Regions from separate parts of the Serratia sp. NA_112.1 genome, predicted to be linked through region 1. Evidence: predicted binding sites of a transcription regulator. Region 1 holds the regulator's gene; each other region holds the start of a gene.

Region 1 (5,914 bases):
TGGCAATAATCGGCAGTGGCAAGCCCAGTGAATCACGACGTGTACAGGCCGCCTGATACAGCTTTTGATAATGGTCGGCGATAGCCTCTTGCAGCGCCTGCTGTTTTTGCACTCCGGACTCGCCGGCGCGGCTGGAGAGCAGATCGCGTGGGCGCAGGAAAGGGATGGCACACAGCACCGCACCCGGCTGACCGTCGCGCTGATTCAACACCAGAATTTGTTGTTCGGTTTCGCTCTGCGCGTTGGCAATCACGGTGGTATTCAGGCAGGAAAGCAATTCACGCGACTCATTCAAGGTTGCCACGGAGTCGTGGTTGCCGCCCAGCACCACCAACTGGCAACCGGTGCGCTGCAGTTCCACCACGAAACGGTTATACAGCTCGCGGGCATAACTTGGCGGCGAACCAGTATCGAACAGGTCCCCGGCGACGATCAGCGCATCCACCTGCTGTTGCTCGATTTGCTCAATCAGCCAGCGCAGAAAAGCCTGATGTTCGGCGGCGCGGCTTTTGGTGAAAAAAAACTGGCCAAGATGCCAGTCAGAGGTGTGGATCAGGCGCATGACACTCCCGGGGCGATAGGGTAATGGCGGGGATTATAAAGGGAATATGATGTTTCTGCGTGATTAGAAATAATCGCTATGCTTACTGCCTGTAACAGGCAGGTTTTTTCAAGGCTATTTATTTCATAAATCTGTCACAAAACTGACGCATAATGGCGCCCGCAATCAACTGTGATCGCTAACACATTGGCAGGATTGACGATGGCAAGACGCATACTGGTGGTGGAAGACGAAGCGCCGATCCGTGAGATGGTGTGCTTTGTGTTGGAACAGAATGGTTACCAACCGTTGGAAGCTGAGGATTATGACAGCGCAGTGACGCGCCTGTCTGAGCCGTTCCCTGATTTAGTGTTGCTCGACTGGATGTTACCCGGAGGTTCCGGCATTCAGTTTATTAAACATATGAAGCGTGAAGCTATGACCCGCGATATTCCGGTGATGATGCTGACCGCTCGCGGTGAAGAAGAAGACCGTGTCCGTGGCCTGGAAGTTGGGGCGGATGATTACATCACTAAACCTTTCTCGCCGAAGGAGCTGGTGGCGCGCATCAAGGCGGTAATGCGCCGCATTTCACCGATGGCGGTGGAAGAAGTGATTGAAATGCAAGGGCTGAGCCTGGATCCTTCCTCACACCGGGTGATGGCCAACGAGCAGGCGCTGGATATGGGGCCGACCGAGTTCAAATTGCTGCACTTCTTTATGACTCATCCAGAGCGTGTTTATAGCCGCGAACAGTTGCTTAATCACGTCTGGGGCACTAACGTTTATGTGGAAGACCGCACCGTTGACGTGCATATCCGTCGGCTCCGTAAGGCGTTAGAGACCAGTGGTCATGACAAAATGGTTCAAACCGTTCGGGGCACCGGCTACCGATTCTCAACGCGTTATTGATCGCGACGCGCTGGAGAATATGCCGTGCTAGAACGTCTATCCTGGAAGAGGCTGGCCCTGGAGCTGGCCCTTTTCTGCTTGCCTGCCTTACTGCTGGGGCTGATTTTCGGTTATCTGCCTTGGTTGCTACTGGCCGCCGTGCTGGCGGCGCTGGCATGGAATTTCTACAACCAACTCAAACTTTCCCACTGGCTGTGGGTTGACCGCAGCATGACGCCGCCACCCGGGCGCTGGAGCTGGGAACCGCTGTTTTACGGCCTGTATCAGATGCAGCAGCGTAATCGCCGTCGGCGGCGTGAGCTGGCGCTGTTGATCAAACGCTTCCGCAGCGGCGCGGAATCGCTGCCCGATGCGGTAGTGATGACCACCGTCGAAGGCAATATCTTCTGGTGTAACGGTTTGGCGCAGCACCTGCTGGGCTTCCGCTGGCCGGAAGACAATGGTCAGCACATCCTTAACCTGCTGCGTTATCCGGAGTTCAGTCATTATCTGCAACAGCAGGAGTTTTCCCGTCCGTTGACGTTGCAGTTGAACAATGAGCACTACGTCGAATTCCGCGTGATGCCTTATTCCGAAGGGCAATTACTGATGGTAGCGCGTGATGTCACCCAAATGCGCCAGCTGGAAGGCGCGCGACGTAACTTCTTCGCCAACGTCAGCCACGAGCTGCGTACCCCGCTCACGGTGTTGCAGGGCTATCTGGAGATGATGAGCGACGAAGAGTTGGATGGCTCGCTGCGCGGCAAAGCGCTGGGCACCATGCAAGAGCAGACCCGGCGTATGGATGGGCTGGTCAAACAGCTGCTGACGCTATCGCGCATTGAGGCGGCACCTAACGTCGATATGAACGAACGGGTAGATATCCCGCTGATGTTGCGGGTGTTGCAACGCGAAGCGCAGTCGCTGAGCAGCGGCAACCATGAGATTAGCTTCCGGGTGAACGAACAGCTCAAGGTGTTCGGCAACGATGACCAACTGCGCAGCGCGGTATCAAACCTGGTGTACAATGCCGTCAATCACACGCCAAAGGGCACCAATATTGAGGTGAGCTGGCAACAGACGCCAAACGGTGCGCAGTTCCAGGTCAGTGATAATGGGCCGGGCATCGCCGCCGAGCATATTCCGCGCCTGACCGAACGTTTCTATCGTGTCGACAAAGCCCGTTCACGCCAGACTGGCGGCAGTGGGTTGGGGCTGGCGATCGTCAAGCATGCGCTCAGCCACCATGACGCGCGGCTGGAGATCCTCAGTGAGCAGGGCATTGGCACCCGATTCATCTTTACCTTGCCTAACCGGTTGATTGTTCCCGCAGCTTTGTCAGAGAATGCGGTGAAAAATTAACGCGCGAGAGGCTGGTATGATCCGAATGATCCGAGGGCTGTTGCTTTGCCTGGCGCTGCTGGCGAGCCGTGGCGCGTTAGCGCAGCCGGATGGTATGCTGTCCGGCAACCTGTCGAGCGTCGGCTCCGATACGCTGGCGAACCTGATGGCGCTATGGGCACAAGACTTCAGCCAGCATTATCCCAACGTTAATTTGCAGATCCAGGCCGCAGGCTCTTCAACTGCGCCGACCGCTTTGGCTGCGGGGGCCGCGCAATTGGGGCCGATGAGTCGGCCGATGAAGGCGGCGGAAGTGTCGGCATTCGAACACCGCTATGGCTATGCGCCGCTGGCAGTGCCGGTCGCCGTCGATGCGCTGGTGGTGTTGGTCCATCAGGACAACCCGCTACGCGGTCTTAATTTGCAGCAGCTTGACCGAATTTTCTCCGCTACCCTGCGCTGTGGTGAAAACCAGCCGGTGACGCGTTGGGGGGAATTGGGGCTGAAAGGCGATTGGCAGCAGCGTGCGCTGCAACGCTTTGGGCGTAATTCGGCATCCGGCACCTATGGCTATTTCAAACTGCGTGCGCTGTGTGGCGGAGACTTTATGCCACGGGTCAATGAACTGCCCGGTTCTGCCTCGGTGGTGCAGGCGGTGGCCGGTTCGCTGAACAGTATCGGTTACGCCAGCATTGGCTTTCGCGCCAGCGGTGTGCGGCTGTTGCCGCTGGCCGAGTCCGGCGAGAATTATGTTGTCCCCAACGACGTCAACGTGCGCAACGGTAGCTATCCATTGTCGCGCTACCTGTATATTTACATTAACAAAGCGCCCAACCAGCCGTTGGAGCCGCTGACCGCCGCATTTCTCGATCGCGTGCTTTCCGACACCGGGCAAAACCTGGTGAACCATGACGGCTATCTGCCGCTGCCTGCTGCTACTTTGCAGAAAACCCGTCAGGCGTTAGGTCTGCAATAAATTTCCCTCGGGGCGTTGATTTGCCCTCAACATGAATTTCTCATCGCTACCGATGAAAATTCTTCTATTACTGCCCGGCAGTCGCTATGACAGGATACCTTCTATCCATTTAGAAGTCTGGATGTCCATAATGGCCTGGCGTAATAATTCAAACTGTCAATTACTGTGGTAAAGGCCCGATCTTTTACCTGCTTACCGGGAGTCATAATATGTGCGATTGCAACCACGCTTTCACGCTGACGTTGTCGGCAGTCTGTTGCGCCCCGCAGCGCTGAAAACTGCTCGTCAACAGTTTCAACGAGGCGAAATTGACGCTCCTGAACAGGTGAAACAGCGTCTTGAGGAGGCCGCGCAGTTTGTCGACCATAGCCAACTTTGCCTCAGCACCCAGTGCGGTTTTGCCTCGACCGAAGAGGGCAACAGCCTGAGTGAATCACAGCAGTGGAATAAACTGCAAAGCGTGGTGAATATCGTCCGGCAGGTTTGGTAGTAGCGAAAAATTCGTTCAGACCGCGCGAAAACTGGCTGTTTATTGGCGTTTTCGCGCGGTGGTTAACCATAGGATTCACGTTTTGTGAATGCGTTGCTCAAAAATGATACAAATCATGTATTGTATATTTATTGATAGCCACTATGATCGACTGGTGTGGGAAGATTATCTGGTCTATAACTCTGCTTTTTGTCATGCGTCTTGCCTTACAACGCTATAAACGTTTAACTTAGCCCTCGTTGTCGGACTAAACCTCCATTTATAACTCCTAAAACTCTGCCCATCATCATGAGTGGTCACTTTCGAATAAGGACAAAACGCCGGACGTTATGCGTTTTCTGCTCTTATTGGTCTCGCGATGAAATGGCAAGCCGGCAACCGGGTGGTGCATCACGCTACCACCTATTGGGCACTTTTTTTCATTTGAACAGGCAACACGACATCATATGAGTCATCGTTTAACGTCAAAAGATATTATCGCATTGGGTTTTATGACCTTTGCCTTATTCGTCGGCGCCGGGAACATCATTTTCCCGCCGATGGTCGGTTTACAGTCCGGTGAGCACGTCTGGACTGCAGCTATCGGCTTCCTGATCACTGCGGTCGGTCTACCGGTGATGACGGTGATCGCGCTGGCTCGTGTCGGTGGCGGCATTGACGCCCTGAGTACGCCAATTGGACGTCGCGCCGGTCTGCTGCTGGCGACCGTCTGCTATCTGGCCGTCGGCCCGCTATTCGCTACCCCGCGTACCGCGACCGTCTCCTTTGAAGTGGGTATTGCACCGCTGACCGGTGATGGCGCCATGCCGCTGTTTATTTACAGCCTGGTATATTTCGCGCTGGTGATCGGCATCTCTTTGTATCCGGGCCGCTTGCTCGATACCGTCGGCCACGTACTGGCACCGCTGAAAATTGTTGCGCTGGGCGCGCTGGGTATTGCCGCGCTGGCCTGGCCTGCGGGCACGCCAATTCCGGCGACCGAGGTTTATCAGAACGTTCCATTCTCTAGCGGCTTCGTTAACGGCTATCTGACCATGGATACGCTGGGCGCACTGGTCTTCGGCATTGTCATCGTTAACGCCGCGCGTTCCCGTGGTGTGAAGGATGCCAAATTACTGACGCGTTACACCATTCTGGCGGGCCTGATCGCCGGTGTCGGTCTGACGCTGGTTTACCTGAGCCTGTTCAAGCTGGGTTCCGGTAGTGGCGTGCTGGTGCCGGATGCCACTAATGGTGCGGTGATCCTGCATGCCTACGTACAGAATACTTTCGGCGGTCTGGGTAGCTTCTTCCTGGCGGCGCTGATCTTTATCGCCTGTATGGTGACTGCGGTTGGCCTGACCTGCGCCTGTGCTGAGTTCTTTGCCCAATACCTGCCGTTCTCTTACAAGACGCTGGTGTTCATTTTGGGCCTGTTCTCGATGCTGGTTTCCAACCTGGGCCTGAGCCATCTGATCCAGATCTCTATCCCGGTACTGACCGCGATTTATCCGCCATGTATCGTGCTGGTGGTGCTGAGTTTCACTCAGCGCTGGTGGAACAGCGCACCGCGTATCATCGCGCCGGTGATGTTAGTCAGCCTGTTGTTTGGTATCCTTGACGCGGTGAAAGCGTCTACCTTCCAGCATTTCCTGCCGGATTGGACCAATCACCTGCCATTGGCGGTTCAGGGACT
Region 2 (5,914 bases), on a different contig from region 1:
AAGATGAAGTTTATCGCACTGATAGACCTGCGCGTATTTAATGAAAATGGTTCCCATTACGGCTTTGTTGAATTAATCGGATTTAGATAAAAGCGCCTCCCATCAACTGGCAGAAGCGCAATCTATATTGCCACTCGCCAGGCTTTACTGCCCCTGTACTGCCAGCGCCTGAGCGCAGGCCCAGGCCGAGCTCCAGGCCCACTGGAAGTTATAGCCCCCCAACCACCCTGTCACATCCACCACTTCGCCGATAAAGTACAGACCCGGTACCTTGGTGGCCTCCATCGTCTTGGAAGACAGCTCTTTGGTATCCACACCCCCTAGCGTCACTTCCGCCGTGCGGTAGCCTTCGGTGCCGTTGGGTTGCACGCGCCAATTCTGCAAGGTTTCTACCAGCGCAGCCTGCTGCGTCGGGTTCAACTGTTTCAGCGTGACTTCCGGTAATTGCCCTAACGTCTGCAGGCACTCCACCAAACGTTTCGGCAAGTGCAATGCCAGGGTATTTTTCAGGCTTTGATTCGGGTGTGCCTGGCGTTGTTCGTTGAGGAATCCCGCCAAATCAAGCGCAGGGAGTAAGTTAACACTTACAAACTCACCAGGTTGCCAGTAGCTGGAAAGCTGCAATACCACCGGGCCGGACAGGCCGCGGTGGGTGAAAAGCAGGCTCTCGCGGAAGCTGACGCCGTTTTCGGCAGTGATCACCGCCGGCACAGAGACGCCAGACAGGGTTTGCAGGTGTTCCAGTAGCGGTTTATGCAGCGTGAAAGGCACCAGAGCGGCGCGCGTCGGCAGCACTTTCAGGCCAAACTGCTCCGCCAGCTTATAGCCAAACGGCGTCGCACCCAGTCCCGGCATCGACAGACCGCCGCTGGCCACTACAAGTGAGCGAGCACTCACCTTCTCGCCATTCAGCGCCAGTTCGAATCCTTCCTGCGTTTTTTCCACCGCCAGTACTTCGCTGCGCAGGCGCGTCGTCACCTGGCCGAGTTCACACTCTTTGACCAACAGTTCGACCACCTGCTGTGCCGAGTCGTCGCAGAAAAGCTGCCCGAGCGTTTTCTCGTGGTAGGCAATGCCGTGGCGGTTAATCAGATCGATAAAATCCCACTGGGTGTAACGCGCCAGTGCCGATTTACAAAAATGCGGGTTATTGGACAGGTAAGCGGCCGGTTCGGTGTACATATTGGTAAAGTTACAGCGTCCGCCGCCGGACATCAGGATTTTGCGGCCCGGTTTTTTGCCGTTGTCTAGCAGCAGTACCCGGCGACCGAGTTGCCCTGCCTGCGCCGCGCAAAACATACCCGCTGCGCCCGCACCTATCACCACGACATCAAACTGTTCCACCTGCGCCTCTCTATAAAAACCACAATCGCGACAAAAGGCCGCCATATTACGCCGAATCGCCACCGGTAACCGGCAACTTTACGGCGGCAGATTGTAAAGCCATGGCGCCGACAACGCCATAGTAAGAAAATATTACAGCGGGCCAAACAGCATAACGCGCTGATATTTCATATCTTTGTCATGGCAACGCCATCATTTCGTCATATCTAAATCAAAAAAACGTCATATTTTCCTTTTCCCCAGCCCCGGTTGTCACGGATAATGCGCGGCGTTCATGTCCACAAACTGGCGTAACGCTTATGCTGCATTTGTTCGCTGGCCTGGATTTCCATACCGGCCTGATGTTAATTCTCGCATTGTTGTTCGTGTTGTTTTATGAAGCCATTAACGGTTTTCATGATACGGCCAATGCGGTTGCTACAGTAATTTATACCCGTGCCATGCGCTCGCAACTTGCGGTCGTGATGGCTGGTTTGTTCAACTTTCTTGGCGTAATGCTCGGTGGTTTGAGTGTTGCTTACGCCATTGTTCACCTGTTGCCAACAGATCTGTTGTTGAACGTCAGTTCAGCACACGGATTAGCCATGGTCTTTTCCATGCTGCTGGCGGCTATCATCTGGAACCTCGGCACCTGGTATTTCGGTCTGCCGGCCTCCAGCTCTCATACGCTGATTGGCGCAATTATTGGTGTGGGTTTGACCAACGCACTGATGACCCACACTTCGGTGGTGGATGCGCTTAACGTCCCGAAAATGATCGGTATTTTCCTGTCATTGCTCATCTCGCCGCTGGTTGGCATGATGGTCGCCGGGTTGATGGTGTTTGCCTTGCGCCGCTATTGGAGTGGCACCAAGAAACGCCAGCGTATCCACATGACCCCTGCGGAACGTGAAAAGGTCGACGGCAAACGCAAGCCGCCGTTCTGGACCCGTATCGCTCTGATCCTGTCGGCTATCGGCGTTAGTTTCTCGCACGGCGCCAACGACGGCCAGAAAGGTATCGGCTTGATTATGCTGGTGCTGATCGGCGTTGCGCCGGCCGGCTTCGTGCTCAATATGAATGCAACCGGTTATGACATCACCCGTACGCGTGATGCCGTGGCCCACCTACAGCAATATTACGAGCAGCACAGCGATGCCCTATCGCACGTGGTCGCCCTCACTCCGCTGGTGCCAAGCCCGGACGAGGACGTATCGCCGGATAAACCCGTCGAGTTCCACTGTGACAGTGCCCGCGCCATGCCGGCCATTCAGCTTACCTCCGGGTTGCTGAACAATCTGCAAAGTTACGATCAACTCTCGGTAGAACAGCGCAGCCACCTGCGTCGCCTGCTGATGTGCGTAACAGACACCGCAGACAAGATTGCCAAGCTGCCGGAAACCTCGAGCCAGGACCAACGTTTCCTGAAAAACCTGCGTCAGGATCTGCTGCAAACCGTTGAGTATGCACCGATCTGGATTATCGTCGCGGTTGCTCTGGCGTTGTCACTCGGTACCATGGTCGGCTGGCAGCGTGTTGCCACCACCATTGGCGAGAAAATCGGTAAGAAGGGCATGACCTACGCTCAGGGCGTGTCGGCTCAGATGACCGCAGCCTTATCGATTGGTGTCGCCAGTTATACCGGTATGCCGGTTTCCACCACCCATGTGCTTTCTTCGGCAGTAGCCGGGACCATGATCGTGGACGGCGGCGGCGTACAAAGCAAAACCGTGAAGAATATCCTGTTGGCCTGGTTGTTGACCCTGCCAATATCGATTCTGCTTTCCGGTTCGCTGTACTGGTTGGCGCTTAAGGTGATCTAAGCAGTTTGCTCCATGTGAAAGGCGGCCCAGGTGGCCGCCTTAGGTTGCTGACAAAGCAGGAAAAAGCGTGGTTTTTCCTGCTTTGTGGTGAGCAGCCGAAAATCATTAAATTGATTTTCCTGATTTTTATTTATCGGCCTCTACTCGCTCTGGGCAGGAATGAGATTTGTCATCAGTCTGAGGCGGCCCAAGTGGCCGCCTTTTCTTTATCTGTTGCAGGGCAAACAGGCCGGCATTAATACCAGATCATCAACGCCAGCAGGCTGATAACCACCAGCCCGCATAGGGCGGAAGTCAGCATAAACTGCCCGCGCACCCGTTCGCAGCGGCGGATAAACTCCGGATCGTGATGCTCGATATAGCGCTGCGAGAAGATATAGCGCACCAGTCGTATCTGCTTGCTCGGCTGGCCGTGGGCGGTAAAGAAGCCCCCACCGTCAACATACTGGTACAGCAGCGGGTCACAGCCGCGCAAAACCACTAACAGCGCGCGCAGAGAAGAGTAATACCGCACCATGTTTAACACACACACCACACAAAGAGCCCAAAACAGCGCGACGGTACTGATCATGATTGCCTCCTCAAGGCATTGTAATCCACGGCGCTCCGCCGGGTCCAACTGCCCTACCTCTATACCCATTACTGCGGGAGCCTACCGCTCCGATCCCCTTGGCACCGCACAGGCCGCGCATAACCCACCGCCACTGAAAGCCAACCCTCGCCACGCAGAAACTCAACGCAGGGTTTCACTCAGTGGAGTAATGATAAGGCCCATATTCATTATTGTAGGTTAATGAAACGCAAACTGGCCTGAGCAGTAGATAAAATTTACCGCACCCCACCGATTTGTCAGCTACTCATTAGTTATAACTGATTACCGAGCTCAATGGCCCACCGAGCCTTTTCTCCAGCCCTATGGGGCATTTGGGACTATACTCTGTTTAAGAATGCTTATATTTCAAGCGGTCAACACGCCAATAGCACCACGAGCGATAGGGTTTTCCAGCTGGCTGGTGTAAAACTGACCGGGTTGAAATAAAGAGATTTTTTGATGCGATGCAGTGTGATCGCCTCAACATATCATAGCGTTAACTGAATGATAAAATGAAACCTAAAGCCCCAGGCTGGTACGCTGAATGCCTGCTAAGCTTTTAATCGGCATTATATGGAAGGAGTATTCTCATGGCTTATAAACACATTCTGATCGCGGTAGACCTGTCCCCGGAAAGTAAAATCCTGGTGGAGAAAGCCGTATCTATGGCGCGTCCGTATAACGCCAAAGTTTCCCTGATCCACGTAGATGTTAACTATTCCGACCTGTATACCGGCCTGATCGACGTTAATCTCGGCGATATGCAAAAACGTATCTCGGAAGAAACCCACCATGCCCTGACCGAGCTGTCACAAAATGCCGGCTATCCGATTACCGAAACCCTGAGTGGCAGTGGCGATTTGGCGCAGGTACTGGTCGACGCTATCAAGAAATACGATATGGACCTGGTTCTGTGTGGCCACCATCAAGATTTCTGGAGCAAGTTGATGTCCTCCGCGCGTCAGTTGATCAACACCGTGCACATCGACATGCTGATTGTGCCACTGCGCGACGAAGATGAAAAAGCCGAAAAATAAGTAAGCACCCACCAACTAAATTCCCCAACGCCCGCTGCTGCGGGCGTTTTTCATTCTGCCGCCATCATTAATCGCTTGATAATCAACCGCCCTCCGGTGATATAGTCGCTAAAGACACAACATCATTCCCCACGCTTTACCTAAACCTATAGCTATAAAAATGGTGGGGGAAATTCAATGCTACAAGGAGTTAACCATGGAATCGGTAGAATCATTTTTGTCCTCATTACAACAGCAAAATCCTCATCAACCTGAGTTCTTGCAGGCGGTAAGAGAAGTTTTCTCCTCGCTGTGGCCGTTTATTGAACGTAATCCGCGCTACCGCGAATATGCCCTGCTGGAACGTCTGGTGGAACCGGAGCGAACCATCCAATTCCGCGTCAGTTGGGTAGACGATCGCGGCCAGGTGCAGGTCAACCGCGCCTGGCGTGTGCAATTCAACTCCGCGATTGGGCCTTATAAAGGCGGCATGCGTTTTCATCCGTCGGTCAATTTGTCGATTCTTAAATTCCTCGGCTTCGAGCAGACCTTCAAGAATGCACTGACTACGCTGCCAATGGGCGGCGGCAAAGGCGGTTCAGACTTTGATCCGAAGGGCAAAAGCCAGGCGGAGATCATGCGTTTCTGCCAGTCGCTGATGACCGAGCTGTACCGCCATCTGGGGCCAGACACCGACGTACCCGCCGGGGATATCGGCGTCGGCGGCCGTGAGGTCGGCTTTATGAGCGGCATGATGAAGAAGCTGTCCAACAACACAGCCTGTGTATTTACCGGCAAGGGCCTGTCATTCGGCGGCAGTCTGATCCGCCCTGAAGCCACCGGCTATGGCCTGGTGTACTTCACCGATGCCATGCTGCAACGTCACGGGTTGGGTTTTGAAGGCATGCGGGTGGCGGTTTCCGGATCCGGCAACGTAGCGCAGTACACCATTGAAAAGGCGCTGGAACTCGATGCACGGGTGATCACCGTCTCTGACTCAGGCGGTACGCTGGTCGATGAGGCCGGTTTCACTACCGAGAAACTGGCCCATTTGGCAGAGATCAAGAACCAGCATTATGGCCGGGTAGAGGACTATGCCCGTGAACGCGGCCTGACCTATCTGGCCGGCCAGCAGCCCTGGAGCGTCCCGGTAGATATCG
Region 3 (5,914 bases), on a different contig from region 1:
CGGTACATTTGATACAGTTTTCAAAACTATTATCTTTGTGCAGGCTCATGGACGCTCCTCCTGTGCCGCAATCTGTTGCGCGACGTACAGCGCCCCAAGCAGCGAAACACCCGCACCACAGCCCTGCTGCAGGGGATCATAGCCGCCGGTCACTGCGCCGATGGCATACAGGTTGCTCAATGGCTCCCCCTGCCTTAAGGCACGCAGCCGGTTATCGGTACGTACGCCAAATTGCAAATAGGGCTGCGGAGCAAATAGATTGCGATGGCTCCAGTCTGCGCGATCCGCACGACTGTCGACATCCAGCCCAAATACCGGTTCACGTATACCGTCAAGATCCGCCACCAGCCCGTTATTGAAGAAACTACCGCTGGCCAGCACCACCTGCTGCGCCAGCAGCGGGATATCGGTATGGTTGCGGGTATAGAGGCCAGTGACTTGCCCGGCGTCAATATCTGCCCGCAGCACGCTGTCACCCGGCATAAAAACGCCGCCCAGCTGCTGCAGACGCGAACGCAGCGCCTGATGCAGGCGCATACCCAGAACCGAAGGCGGCAACGTCGGTAACAGCAGAATCGGTTTACCCAGCGCCGCCTGCAACGCGGCCAGTGCGCTATCATCTTCCAGCCCCAGACAGGCGGGCAGAAAAATCGCCTCGGCATCAGCGGCCAGCCGACGCATTTCTTCCGCCACCGGCGTCAGGTTTTCCGGCAGGTCCAGCACTCTGGCGATATTCACCGCCCGGAACTCACTGGGGTTGTTGCGCAGCCGATCCAGCGCCGGCAAGTGCATATAAGCGACTTCAGCCTTGATACCCAAGGTTTGCGTCAGGGAACTGGCGGCCAACTGCGGCTGAAAATCCAAAAATCCTTCAATGCCGATCACTGCAATATTTTTCCACGGCAGTTCGCCGTCCAACGGCGTGACCGGAATAGCCTGTGGACTAAGCCAGGTAGCCCGGCGCGTACCCAGCGGAGTCACTCGCAGATGATTACGTTCACTGCTGCCCTGCAGGCTCAAACCACAACGTTGCAACAGCAGGGCCGCGTCATCCGACAGTCCGGCTACCCTTTCAGCGCCCATCAGCGAATAAGGATGCTGTGGTGCCTGTAGCGCAAGTGCCGGTAGCGCCATCAACGGTGATTCCACCGGGGTGCCATCGGGCAACTGCGCCAGCAGATCAAGCGATCCGGATGAAAAATAGAGTGCGCTTTGGCCAGAACTGACCACGGCGCAGCGCTTGCCCTGTTCCGCCAGCCTGATAGCGCAGGTCATGCCTGCCAGTCCGCCGCCAATCACCACTACGTCAAATCGCATCATCGGCCTCCTGATCCCCTCGGGCATCGAGCCCGCACAATCCTTGGTAAACCCAGCTGGTAAACTCACTTTCACGTAGCGCATCGCCCCAGGCGATCGGTCTCACCCCTTTCCAACGCTCGTTAAGGAAATGCGATAGCTGATCGATAGACTGCTGCGGGGTAGTGACGTTAAAACGCGTCAACAGCCCGGCGGCACGGCAGGCGCAGAGCTCCCCCTGGCAGGTGCCCATGCCGACACGGGTACGGCGGCGTAGATCGAGCAGGTTATTGACGGTGAGGGAGTTCACCGCATAACGCACTTCACCGGCGGTGACCGCTTCACATTCGCACACCAGGCTGTTATCCAGCCGATCGCCGGCCGGTACCTGACTGGCCCTGTCGCCGTGGCGATAAACCGCCGAGCCGCGAATGCTGGCAGGCAGGGAAACCACGCTGCGCACCGTTTCTTCCGCCGACTGACGGGAGCCGGGCAAGGCTTCCTGCGCGGTGGTACAGGGGCTATCCAACCTGAGCTTTTCACACACTTTATCGGTCGCCCACTGCGCCATCAGCCGGTAGGTCATCAACTTGCCGCCGGTAATGGTGATAAAGCCTTCCAGGCCGTCGCGGCTGGCATGATCGAGCAGCACGATGCCACGGCTGACGTTGCGGCCGCTGGGGTCGTCGTCACTGGCTACCAGTGGCCGCACACCGGCATAGGCTCGCAGAATACGCGTCTGCGCCAGCTCCGGCGCCAGCAGCGCCCCCTCGCGGATCAGAATGTCCACTTCCTGCGGCGTCACCAGCATGTTGTCGATCTGGTCATAATCAATATGGGTTGAGGTGGTGCCAATCACCGAGATGGTGTCGCCCGGCACCAAAATATCGGCGTCCGCCGGTTTGCGGCAGCGATTGATCACCATGTTGTTGATGCGATGGCCGAGGATCAACAGCGCGCCCTTGGCCGGGAACATACGAATGCGCAGATCGGCATATTCCGCAATCTGCTGGCCCCAGATGCCCGCGGCATTGACGACCACTTCGGCATGAATATCGTAGCGCTGCGCAGATTGATGGTCGAAAACACGCACTCCGGTTACACGATCGCCAGCGCGAAGTAAACCGACCACCTGATGATAGGTGAGGATCTGCGCACCGTGCTCTCGGGCATCGAGCATATTGGCGGTTGTGAGACGGAAGGGATCGACAGTGCCGTCCGGCACGCGAACCGCGCCGATCAGCGCCGGATTGGCCGCTGGCTCCAGACGCAGCGCCAACTGTGGGTCAATCGCTTCGGCGTTGATACCGGCACTGTGGCAGGAGGCAATAAACTGTTGTTGGTAGGCCAGAGAATCCTGCGGCAGCGTAATAAACAGCCCATCGGTACGCTCGATGCAATGGTACGCAATGCGCTTGAGGATTTGGTTTTCTTCTATGCATTCACGCGCCGACTCGCCGTCGGTCACCGCATAGCGTGCTCCACTGTGCAGCAGCCCGTGGTTGCGCCCAGTGGCACCGGTAGCGATATCGTGACGCTCCAGCAGTATACAACGCAGGCCTCGGCGCGCGCAGTCACGAGCAATGCCCGCACCGGTCGCACCACCGCCAATGATGATCACATCCGTTTCGTTATCCGATGAATGGCTGCTCATGAGACTCTCTCAGAATCTGTAGTTATTCACCTATTGAGCCACATTCATTGGGGGCTTTGTTTGATAAGGAACAATAACGAACTCAAAACGAAAACCAAATGTCCACAAAAAACCATGAATGTGATCATAATCACGATTTTCAGGCGTTTTTCTATTTCATAACGTTAACGAATCGCTCAAAATCCGCCGGTGTTTCATAAAAGTGTAACAAATGCGCCATTCATCACAGCGACACCAGGCTGATTTGACTAGGATGACGCTCGTTATGGAACAAAAAAACACCACATTCGATATCCGCTCAATCATCAAATGAACGTAAAAGATCATATTGATGTGATAACTAGATAAAGCCATCGGAGGCGCTCATGTTGAGTATTTTTAAGCCGGCAGCACACATTTCCCGTGTGCCGGTCGACAAAGTCGACCCGCTGTACCGTAAATTGCGCTGGCAAATTTTTATGGGGATTTTCTTCGGTTATGCCGCCTACTACCTGGTGCGCAAGAACTTCACCCTGGCCATGCCTTACCTGATCGACCAGGGCTTCAGCCGCGGCGACCTCGGTTTCGCCCTGTCCGGTATTTCCATCGCCTACGGTTTTTCCAAATTCATCATGGGGTCGGTTTCTGACCGCTCCAACCCACGCGTGTTCCTGCCCGCCGGCCTGATCCTGGCTGCTGCGGTGATGCTGTTCATGGGCTTCGTGCCATGGGCGACTTCGAGCATCGCGGTCATGTTCGTGCTGCTGTTCCTGTGCGGTTGGTTCCAGGGGATGGGCTGGCCGCCATGTGGTCGTACCATGGTGCACTGGTGGTCGCAGAAAGAGCGCGGCAGCATCGTTTCGGTCTGGAACTGCGCCCATAACGTGGGTGGCGGTTTGCCGCCACTGCTGTTCCTGCTGGGCATGGCCTGGTTCAACGACTGGCATGCAGCGCTGTATATGCCGGCCTTCGGCGCCATCCTGGTTGCTCTGATCGCCTTCGCCCTGATGCGTGATACCCCGCAATCCTGTGGCCTGCCGCCGATCGAAGAATACAAAAACGATTACCCGGACGACTACAGCGAGAAAGCGGAAGAAGAGCTGACGGCCAAGCAGATCTTCATGCAGTACATCCTGCCGAACAAACTGCTGTGGTACATCGCCGTAGCCAACGTGTTCGTTTATCTGCTGCGTTACGGCATTCTGGACTGGTCACCGACCTACCTGAAAGAAGTGAAACACTTCGCGCTGGACAAGTCTTCATGGGCTTACTTCCTGTACGAGTATGCCGGTATTCCGGGCACCCTACTGTGCGGCTGGATGTCGGACAAGGTGTTCAAGGGTAACCGTGGTGCCACCGGTGTGTTCTTCATGACGCTGGTGACCATTGCCACCGTCGTTTACTGGCTGAACCCGGTCGGTAATCCTGGCATCGATATGGCCTGTATGATCACCATCGGTTTCCTGATTTACGGCCCGGTGATGCTGATCGGTCTGCACGCACTGGAACTGGCGCCGAAGAAAGCCGCCGGCACCGCCGCAGGCTTCACCGGTCTGTTCGGTTACCTGGGCGGCTCTGTTGCAGCCAGCGCCATCGTCGGCTACACCGTTGACTACTTCGGTTGGGACGGCGGTTTTATGGTGATGATTGGCGGTAGCATCGGTGCGGTTGTGCTGTTGTTGCTGACCATGCTGAGCGAGAAAAAACACCACGCGGAAATCGCTGCCAACAAACGCGGTTAAGCGTCATACAACTTTCGCATTATTTAAAGGCCGCGCTGCGGCCTTTTTATTACCTGGCACCTACAACATGGAGAACAACAATATGCGGACTCAAGTCAAAGCCCTGCTAACAGGGATTATCCTGGCCACCTCAATGGTCAGCGCTGCACAGGCTGCCGACAAGGTGGTGATCGCCCACCGTGGCGCCAGCGGCTATCTGCCGGAACACACGCTGCCGGCGAAGGCTATGGCCTACGCGCAGGGTGCAGACTTCCTCGAGCAGGATCTGGTGATGACCAAGGACAACGAGCTGGTGGTGTTGCATGACCACTATCTCGATCGCGTCACCGACGTAGCCGAACGTTTCCCGGACCGCGCACGCAAAGACGGCCGCTATTACGCCATCGACTTTACCTTGCCGGAAATCAAATCGCTGAAGTTCACCGAAGGCTTCGAGATTGAAAACGGTAAAAAAGTGCAGGGTTACCCTGGCCGCTTCCCGATGGGTAAATCCGATTTCCGCGTCCATACCTTCCAGGAAGAGATCGAGTTTGTGCAGGGTCTGAACCATTCAACCGGCAAGAACATCGGTATTTACCCGGAAATCAAAGCGCCATGGTTCCACAAGCAGGAAGGCAAGGATATTTCCAGCAAGGTGCTGGCGGTGCTGAAGCAGTACGGTTATACCGGCAAGGGTGACAACGTTTATCTGCAATGCTTCGACGCCAACGAGTTGAAGCGGATTAAAACCGAGCTAGAGCCGAAGATGGGCATGGATCTGAAGCTGGTCCAACTGATTGCCTATAACAAATGGCAGGAAACCTATGAGCAGAAGGCCGATGGCAAATGGGTGGAATATGACTATGACTGGATGTTCAAGCCGGGTGCGATGAAACAAATCGCCCAGTATGCCGATGGCATTGGGCCGGACTACCACATGCTGGTGGTGGCTGAGAAATCCAAACCGGGCAAGGTGGTACTGACCGATATGGTGAAAGAAGCCCATGCCAACAAGCTGGCGGTGCATCCCTTCACCATCCGTGCAGACGCACTGCCGGACTACGTTACCGACGTAAATCAGCTGTATGACGTGATTTACAATCAGGCAGGCGTTGACGGCGTGTTCACCGATTTCCCTGACAAGGGCGTGCAATTCCTGCAAAAGCAGAACCAGCACAAGTAATACCGTTCGGGGCGCCGCAAGGCGCCCTGTTCATATCAACCCAGGAACATCTTGCGCAGATAATGCGGCACCGCGTCATCG
Region 4 (5,914 bases), 470 kb from region 1:
GCGCGGCACGATCATCACCATCAACAGGTGGATCACCACAAATAAACCAATGCCGGACATAGCGAAAAAGTGCACGTAACGCGCGGTGTCAAAACCACCGAACAGGCTTACCAGCCCTTGTAACTGCACAGGTTTCCAGATTGCCAGCCCGGAGAGCACCAGCAACAGCCCGAGAACCAGCACGCCGAGGTACATTAGCTTTTGAATGGCGTTATAACGGCCGTGCTGATGCTTTAGCCGCAGCGTTAACGCCTGCCAGATATCGCGCCGTAACATACCGGCGGTGAGCGGCAGCAGATCCCGCCGGAAATGGCCGCTGAACAGGCTCCACAGGAAATAGCACAGCGCGTTGCCTGCCAGCAGCCACATGACCGCCAGATGCCAACCAATCGCGCCCCCCAGCCAACCACCGAGCGTAACCTGCGGCGGGAAGAGAAAGCCGAACAGCGGTGAGGCGTTGTAGATTTCCCAGCCGCTCATGAACATGCAGACCATGGCAAACAGATTAATCCAATGGGTAAGGCGTACCGGCCAGCGGTGCACCGGTCGCGGCGCGTTGGTTTTCATCATTGGCTCCCGAGTTACATCGGCGGAACGGTGCCGTCTTTGCCGGCAGAAATGCGGGTGGCGACGCGTTCACCCTTATCGTCAGTGGCGGAGAACAACACGATGTGCGCGCCGGGTTTCAGCAGGCTGCGATCGCCGGGATCAAGCGTCACGATTGGCACATCTTCCGGCACGTTAACGGTTTTCTGCTGGTTGCCGTAGGTTACGGTCAGAGTGCTGCCGTTGGATTTAACCAGTTTACCGACGGTGCCGTTGGTCATGGTATCCACCTTGCCGTCGGCAGATTCCCAGGCCGAATGGCCCTCACCGGTGCCGCGCAGGCTGGCGGCGAAGACGTGGACTTCCAGCGCTTTCAGGCTGCCGTCCGCTTGGGGTACTGCGGCGGTGCCGATAAAGCTGTCCGGTTTAATGTCATCCAGCGTACCTTTTGAAACGCTCAACACCTTTGTCTGGTCGTTGAGTTTGACATTGACCTTCTCCCCTTTACGGTCGGTAACCTGCAGGCTGCTGTCGGTCACTTGATCAATAGTGCCGCGCAGTGGAGCAATCACTTTCCCTGGTGTTTGAGCCGCAGCGGCGGCTCCGCTGCACAGCATCAGGGTGGACAGCAGTAAACCGGCAAAACGATGACGGGTAATCATAATGTTCTCCTCTGTTTAGGTTGCCGGTTAAGCATGGTTGAACAACAGGGACAGCACCATGTCCGTTTAATGACATTAATGTCATCAAGCATGTCTGCCGAAGCTGCTAATATTTCGGCTGGCGTAATGAGGTGGCGACAATGCGGATATTGGTAGTTGAAGACGACATCAGCACGGGTGATTACCTGAAGAAAGGGCTGAGTGAGGCCGGGTATAGCGTCGATTTGGCGCGTAACGGCACCGACGGCCTGTTTCGGGCGCTTGAGGATGCTTACGACGCCATTGTGCTCGACGTGATGCTGCCAGGGCTGGATGGCTGGCAGATCATTGAGGTACTGCGCAAGAAAAGCGACGTGCCGATTCTGTTTCTGACCGCCCGCGACGGGGTGCAGGATCGTATTCATGGCCTGGAGCTGGGGGCCGATGATTATCTGATCAAACCTTTTTCCTTCACTGAACTGGTGTTGCGATTGCGCACGCTATTGCGGCGCGGCACGGTACGTGAGGCCGACCACTATGCGATTGCCGATCTGCAGCTTGACGTCCTGCGCCGCAAAGCGGTACGGCAGGAACAGGTGATCCCGCTGACCAACAAAGAGTTCATGTTGCTGCATCTGTTGGTGCGCCGCGAAGGAGAGGTGTTGTCACGCACCATGATCGCCTCGCAGGTCTGGGATATGAACTTTGACAGCGATACCAACGTGGTGGATGTGGCGATCAAGCGGCTACGCGCCAAGATTGATCGGCCATTTGACGTCAAGTTGATCCACAGCGTGCGCGGCATCGGCTACGTTTGCGAGCCGCGCTCATGAAGGCTTTGGCACAATGTTGGCGGGCGCTGTCGTTGACGCTGCGCAGTGCGATGCTGTTTGCGCTGGTGGCGGCACTGGTGGTTAGTAGCGCAGGATGGTACCTGTATAGCGCGATGCGCGAGGAGATGACTATCCGCAGCGATTTACAGGTCACCGGACGGGTGGAGTATTTTCGCCACTTACTGAGCCGGCGCTTTCCTCTCGAGCGGCTGACGGCGAATACCGGCCTGTTCGAAAATATGCTGGGTAACGAACAGGACGTACTGATTTTTCAGCTAGCGGGGCAAAAACCGTTAATCAACGTTAACCCGGCCAGGTTGAGTTTGCCGGCGATAGTCCCGACGCCGGTTGGCACGCCGCAGCGCTTGAGTGCTGTGCAGGGGGGGCAAACGCCACAGGGCGTGCCACTGCGGGCCGTATCGGCGTTGGTCAAACTGGAGGACGGCCGCCTACTGCAAATCTCGGCCGCACATGTGTTGGTCAATGAACAGAAGATGCTGGCTCGTTATCTTTGGCGAATTGTGGCCGCGGTGGCGATGGCGTTTGTGCTGATTGCATTGCTGGGGTATTGGGTGATGCGTTGTGGGTTGCAGCCGTTATGGCGTATGGCGGCGCAGGCGGCGGTGATCACACCGAATACACTGTCGACTCGCCTGAGCGAGCAGGGAGCGCCGAAGGAATTGCAGCAACTGACTCGTTCGTTTAATGCCATGCTCGATCGCCTGAACGAAGGCTATCAACGGTTGACGCAGTTTTCCGCCGATCTGGCGCACGAGATCCGCACTCCGGTGGGCGCGCTAATGGGGCAATGTCAGGTGGCGCTGTATCAGTCACGCAGCGTGGAAGAGTATGAAACCCTGTTGTCGAACAACATGGATGAACTGGAACGTATTTCACGCATGGTAGAAAATATTCTGTTCCTTGCGCGTGCCGGCGAGGGGCAGGCGGTGCTGAACGTCAGTCGCCTTGATATGGCGCATGAGCTGCAACGGGTGGCGGATTATTTTGAAGGCCTGGCGGAAGAACGCGGCATTACGCTGGTTTGTCAGGGCGAAGGGCAATTGCTGGCGGATGCCATGCTGTTCCAGCGTGCACTGAGCAATCTGGTGGCCAATGCGGTGCGTTATGCCGATGAGAACAGCCAGATATTGCTGCAAACCCTCAATCAGCAGACTGGCGAAGTGGTTGTACAGGTGGTTAATCAGGGGCCGGCTATTGCCCCGGCCCATCTTGATAAGTTGTTCGACCGTTTCTACCGCGCCGATGCTGCCCGCAGTGCCGGCAGCCATGCCAGCGGTCTGGGGTTGGCGATCGTCCGCGCAATCATGACGCTGCACGGCGGTAAGGCCCGCGCAGAATGTGCGCATGAGGATAAGGCGGCTCGAATAACCTTTAGCCTGATATTTCCCGCTTCCGATTAATTCAATGTGGTTTGCGCAATGACCTGCAATCGGCTTCAGTGGCGAACTTCGCAGAAAAAAGGCCACGTGGTGTAGCCTTTTGGGTTTTAGCGGGGGGTTACATATCCGGGAAGGTTAGGGTATTGCCCGGTGCTTCACGGTGGATATGTACAAAGTTCAGGTGTTTCTCGTACTGATCGAGGATATCGCCGATCACCTGTTCTTTGCTGTAGTCCATCAGGTCATTGCCCTGGGTGCCTTCCATCAGGAAGGTTTCCAGCCGGTAGTAGTGCGACTTGCCGGAACGGGCGCGATAGGTAAAGCCCGGCACCGAGTAACGCTGTGGCCAGATCTGATAGATAAAGTTCTGCTCCTCGCCCAAATGCACCAACAGTTCCAGATGGTTCAAACGCTCATCTTCGGTTGGCGGCACATCACTGAATTCCACTTTGGCCCCGCGCAATTCCAACTCTCGCGCTACTTCCTGCATCGCCGGTCGGCAACGGGTATCCATCATTTTCTGTGTGTATTGGGTACCCGGATAATTCATCACCCGTGACAGACGCTGCTTCCAGTTCAACACGTCATTGCTGGAAACCGGCATTGGCGCGGTGGTGTTCAGGGCGCTGGCCTTGCGGTAATCCTCTACCCGTAGCGATTTATACAGCCCGGCCATCACAAAGAAGATCACAAAGCTGAACGGCAGGCCCATGATCACCGTGGTTTTCTGTAGTGCGGGCACGCCGTCGGTCATCAACATACCTATGGTCAACAGGCCAATCGCCACCGACCAGAAAATACGCAGCCAGTTGGGAGCGTCATTATTGATATCACTCAGGCGCGAGGTGAAGTTACCTAGTACCAGCGAGCCTGAATCTGCCGAGGTGACGTAGAACAACAACCCGGTGATAGTGGCCACCGAAGCGCTGAAGGTAAAGCCCGGATACTGCGCCAACAGGCTGTAGAAGCCCCGTTCCGGGTACTGCATCACTTCCTGCGCGAAGGCGGCGTTGCCGTGAATAATCTGGTACAGCGCGCTGTTACCGAAGATTGACAGCCACAGCAGGGTAAACACAAATGGAATAATCAGCGTGCCGACCACGAACTGGCGGATGGTGCGCCCGCGTGAAATTCGCGCCAGGAACAGGCCGACAAACGGTGCCCAGGCGACCCACCAGGCCCAGAAGAACAGGGTCCAGTTGTTCATCCACTCCACCGGGCGATCGAAGGCGAAGCTGTTGAGCGTCATGCCCATAAAGCGGTTGATGTAATCACCGACGTTAAGCACCAGCGCATTGAGCAGGAACTCGGTATCGCCGAAGAACAGCACGAATAAAATCAGCCCCAACGCCAACAGCACGTTGAGCTCGGAAAGAATACGGATGCCCTTATTGACGCCGGAAGTCACCGAAATGGTGGCCATGATCACCGAAAGCAGGATCAGCGCGGCCTGAACCGTCAGGTTTTCCGGTATATGGAACAGCACTTTCAGCCCGTAGTTCAACTGCACTACGCCAATACCGAGCGTGGTGGCGATACCGAAGATGGTACCCAGCACCGCGGCGATATCTACGCTGTGGCCAATCGGGCCATTGATGCGTTTACCGAAAATCGGGTACAGGGCAGAGCGGATGGTCAGCGGCAGGTTATAGCGGTAGCTGAAGTAGCCAAGGGCGATGCCCATCAACGCGTACATCGACCAGCCGGTCAGGCCGTAGTGGAACAGCGTCCAGACCATGGCCTGGCGTGCGGCTTCCAACGTCTGACCCTGACCTTCCGGCGGCATCATATATTGTGTCACCGGTTCGGCGACCGAGAAGAACATCAGATCGATGCCGATACCGGCGGCGAACAGCATCGCGGCCCAGCTCATCAGGCTGAATTCGGGTTTTGATTGCTCAGGCCCGAGCTTGATCGAACCAAAGCGCGAAGCGGCGATAAACACCACAAATACGATGTACAAAGTGGCGGCCAGCAGATAATACCAGCCAAAGGTGGTTGAAACCCAATTCAGAGTGCGGGTTATCCATCGCCCGGAGAAATCGGTAAAAAAGATGGTCATCAGCGAGAAGGCCAAAATCAGCCCTGCCGAGGTAAAGAAAACCACAGGATTAAGGCCATCCTTTTGCGGTTTTGAGGAGGTTTCGCGTGTTGTCATCGTCTTCCTCTGTTTTTTAACAACTGAGTAAAATCGTGCCCACATACCAGCCTGAACGACACGCAGGTGTCGCCCGGAAACCGTGCGGATAAAAACGCCGCGGCAATCGCCATTCTGCTTGCCAAAGATTGCCGCTTTGCTTGTTAACGAAACGGAAAATCGTTTCGTGGTGGGAACCGCTTACAGACACTGATTTTGGTCAGATTCGTTAAATACCTCACAAAAATCAGCCAGTTCCACAACCGAAAAGTACATATTTGTAACCAAGCGGTAATAAAATATATGCAATTTTTATTGAACGTTCAATCAAAAAAAAGTTTAATAGTTGTCATGAAG

Evidence for each region. The regulator PhoB, encoded in region 1, activates phosphate uptake and scavenging genes when phosphate is short. The targets are predictions, from matches to a motif close to CTGTCATAAAACTGNCNNAT.
Region 2: the regulator PhoB is predicted to act here: its motif matches at 1,619-1,638, upstream of pitA (inorganic phosphate transporter PitA).
Region 3: the regulator PhoB is predicted to act here: its motif matches at 3,142-3,161, upstream of glpT (glycerol-3-phosphate transporter).
Region 4: the regulator PhoB is predicted to act here: its motif matches at 1,265-1,284, upstream of ACUTQ5_RS03030 (heavy metal response regulator transcription factor).

What each region holds. Positions count from the first base shown of each region.
Region 1 is NZ_JBQZFO010000001.1:132,480-138,393, forward strand. It holds gene sbcD (exonuclease subunit SbcD) at 1-562, opposite strand, end outside; gene phoB (phosphate response regulator transcription factor PhoB) at 764-1,453, shown strand; gene phoR (phosphate regulon sensor histidine kinase PhoR) at 1,478-2,794, shown strand; gene ACUTQ5_RS00705 (PstS family phosphate ABC transporter substrate-binding protein) at 2,811-3,749, shown strand; partial or broken gene ACUTQ5_RS00710 (5-methyltetrahydropteroyltriglutamate--homocysteine S-methyltransferase) at 4,051-4,239, shown strand; gene brnQ (branched-chain amino acid transport system II carrier protein) at 4,686-5,914, shown strand, end outside.
Region 2 is NZ_JBQZFO010000015.1:10,208-16,121, forward strand. It holds gene ACUTQ5_RS20450 (NAD(P)/FAD-dependent oxidoreductase) at 145-1,344, opposite strand; gene pitA (inorganic phosphate transporter PitA) at 1,644-3,146, shown strand; gene ACUTQ5_RS20460 (hypothetical protein) at 3,161-3,385, shown strand; gene uspB (universal stress protein UspB) at 3,382-3,717, opposite strand; gene uspA (universal stress protein UspA) at 4,329-4,775, shown strand; gene gdhA (NADP-specific glutamate dehydrogenase) at 4,972-5,914, shown strand, end outside.
Region 3 is NZ_JBQZFO010000009.1:60,546-66,459, forward strand. It holds gene glpC (anaerobic glycerol-3-phosphate dehydrogenase subunit GlpC) at 1-49, opposite strand, end outside; gene glpB (glycerol-3-phosphate dehydrogenase subunit GlpB) at 46-1,317, opposite strand; gene glpA (anaerobic glycerol-3-phosphate dehydrogenase subunit A) at 1,307-2,950, opposite strand; gene glpT (glycerol-3-phosphate transporter) at 3,316-4,671, shown strand; gene glpQ (glycerophosphodiester phosphodiesterase) at 4,754-5,833, shown strand; gene yigL (sugar/pyridoxal phosphate phosphatase YigL) at 5,869-5,914, opposite strand, start outside.
Region 4 is NZ_JBQZFO010000001.1:601,213-607,126, forward strand. It holds gene ACUTQ5_RS03020 (cytochrome b/b6 domain-containing protein) at 1-567, opposite strand, end outside; gene ACUTQ5_RS03025 (hypothetical protein) at 582-1,208, opposite strand; gene ACUTQ5_RS03030 (heavy metal response regulator transcription factor) at 1,349-2,020, shown strand; gene ACUTQ5_RS03035 (heavy metal sensor histidine kinase) at 2,017-3,441, shown strand; gene ACUTQ5_RS03040 (choline transporter) at 3,539-5,578, opposite strand.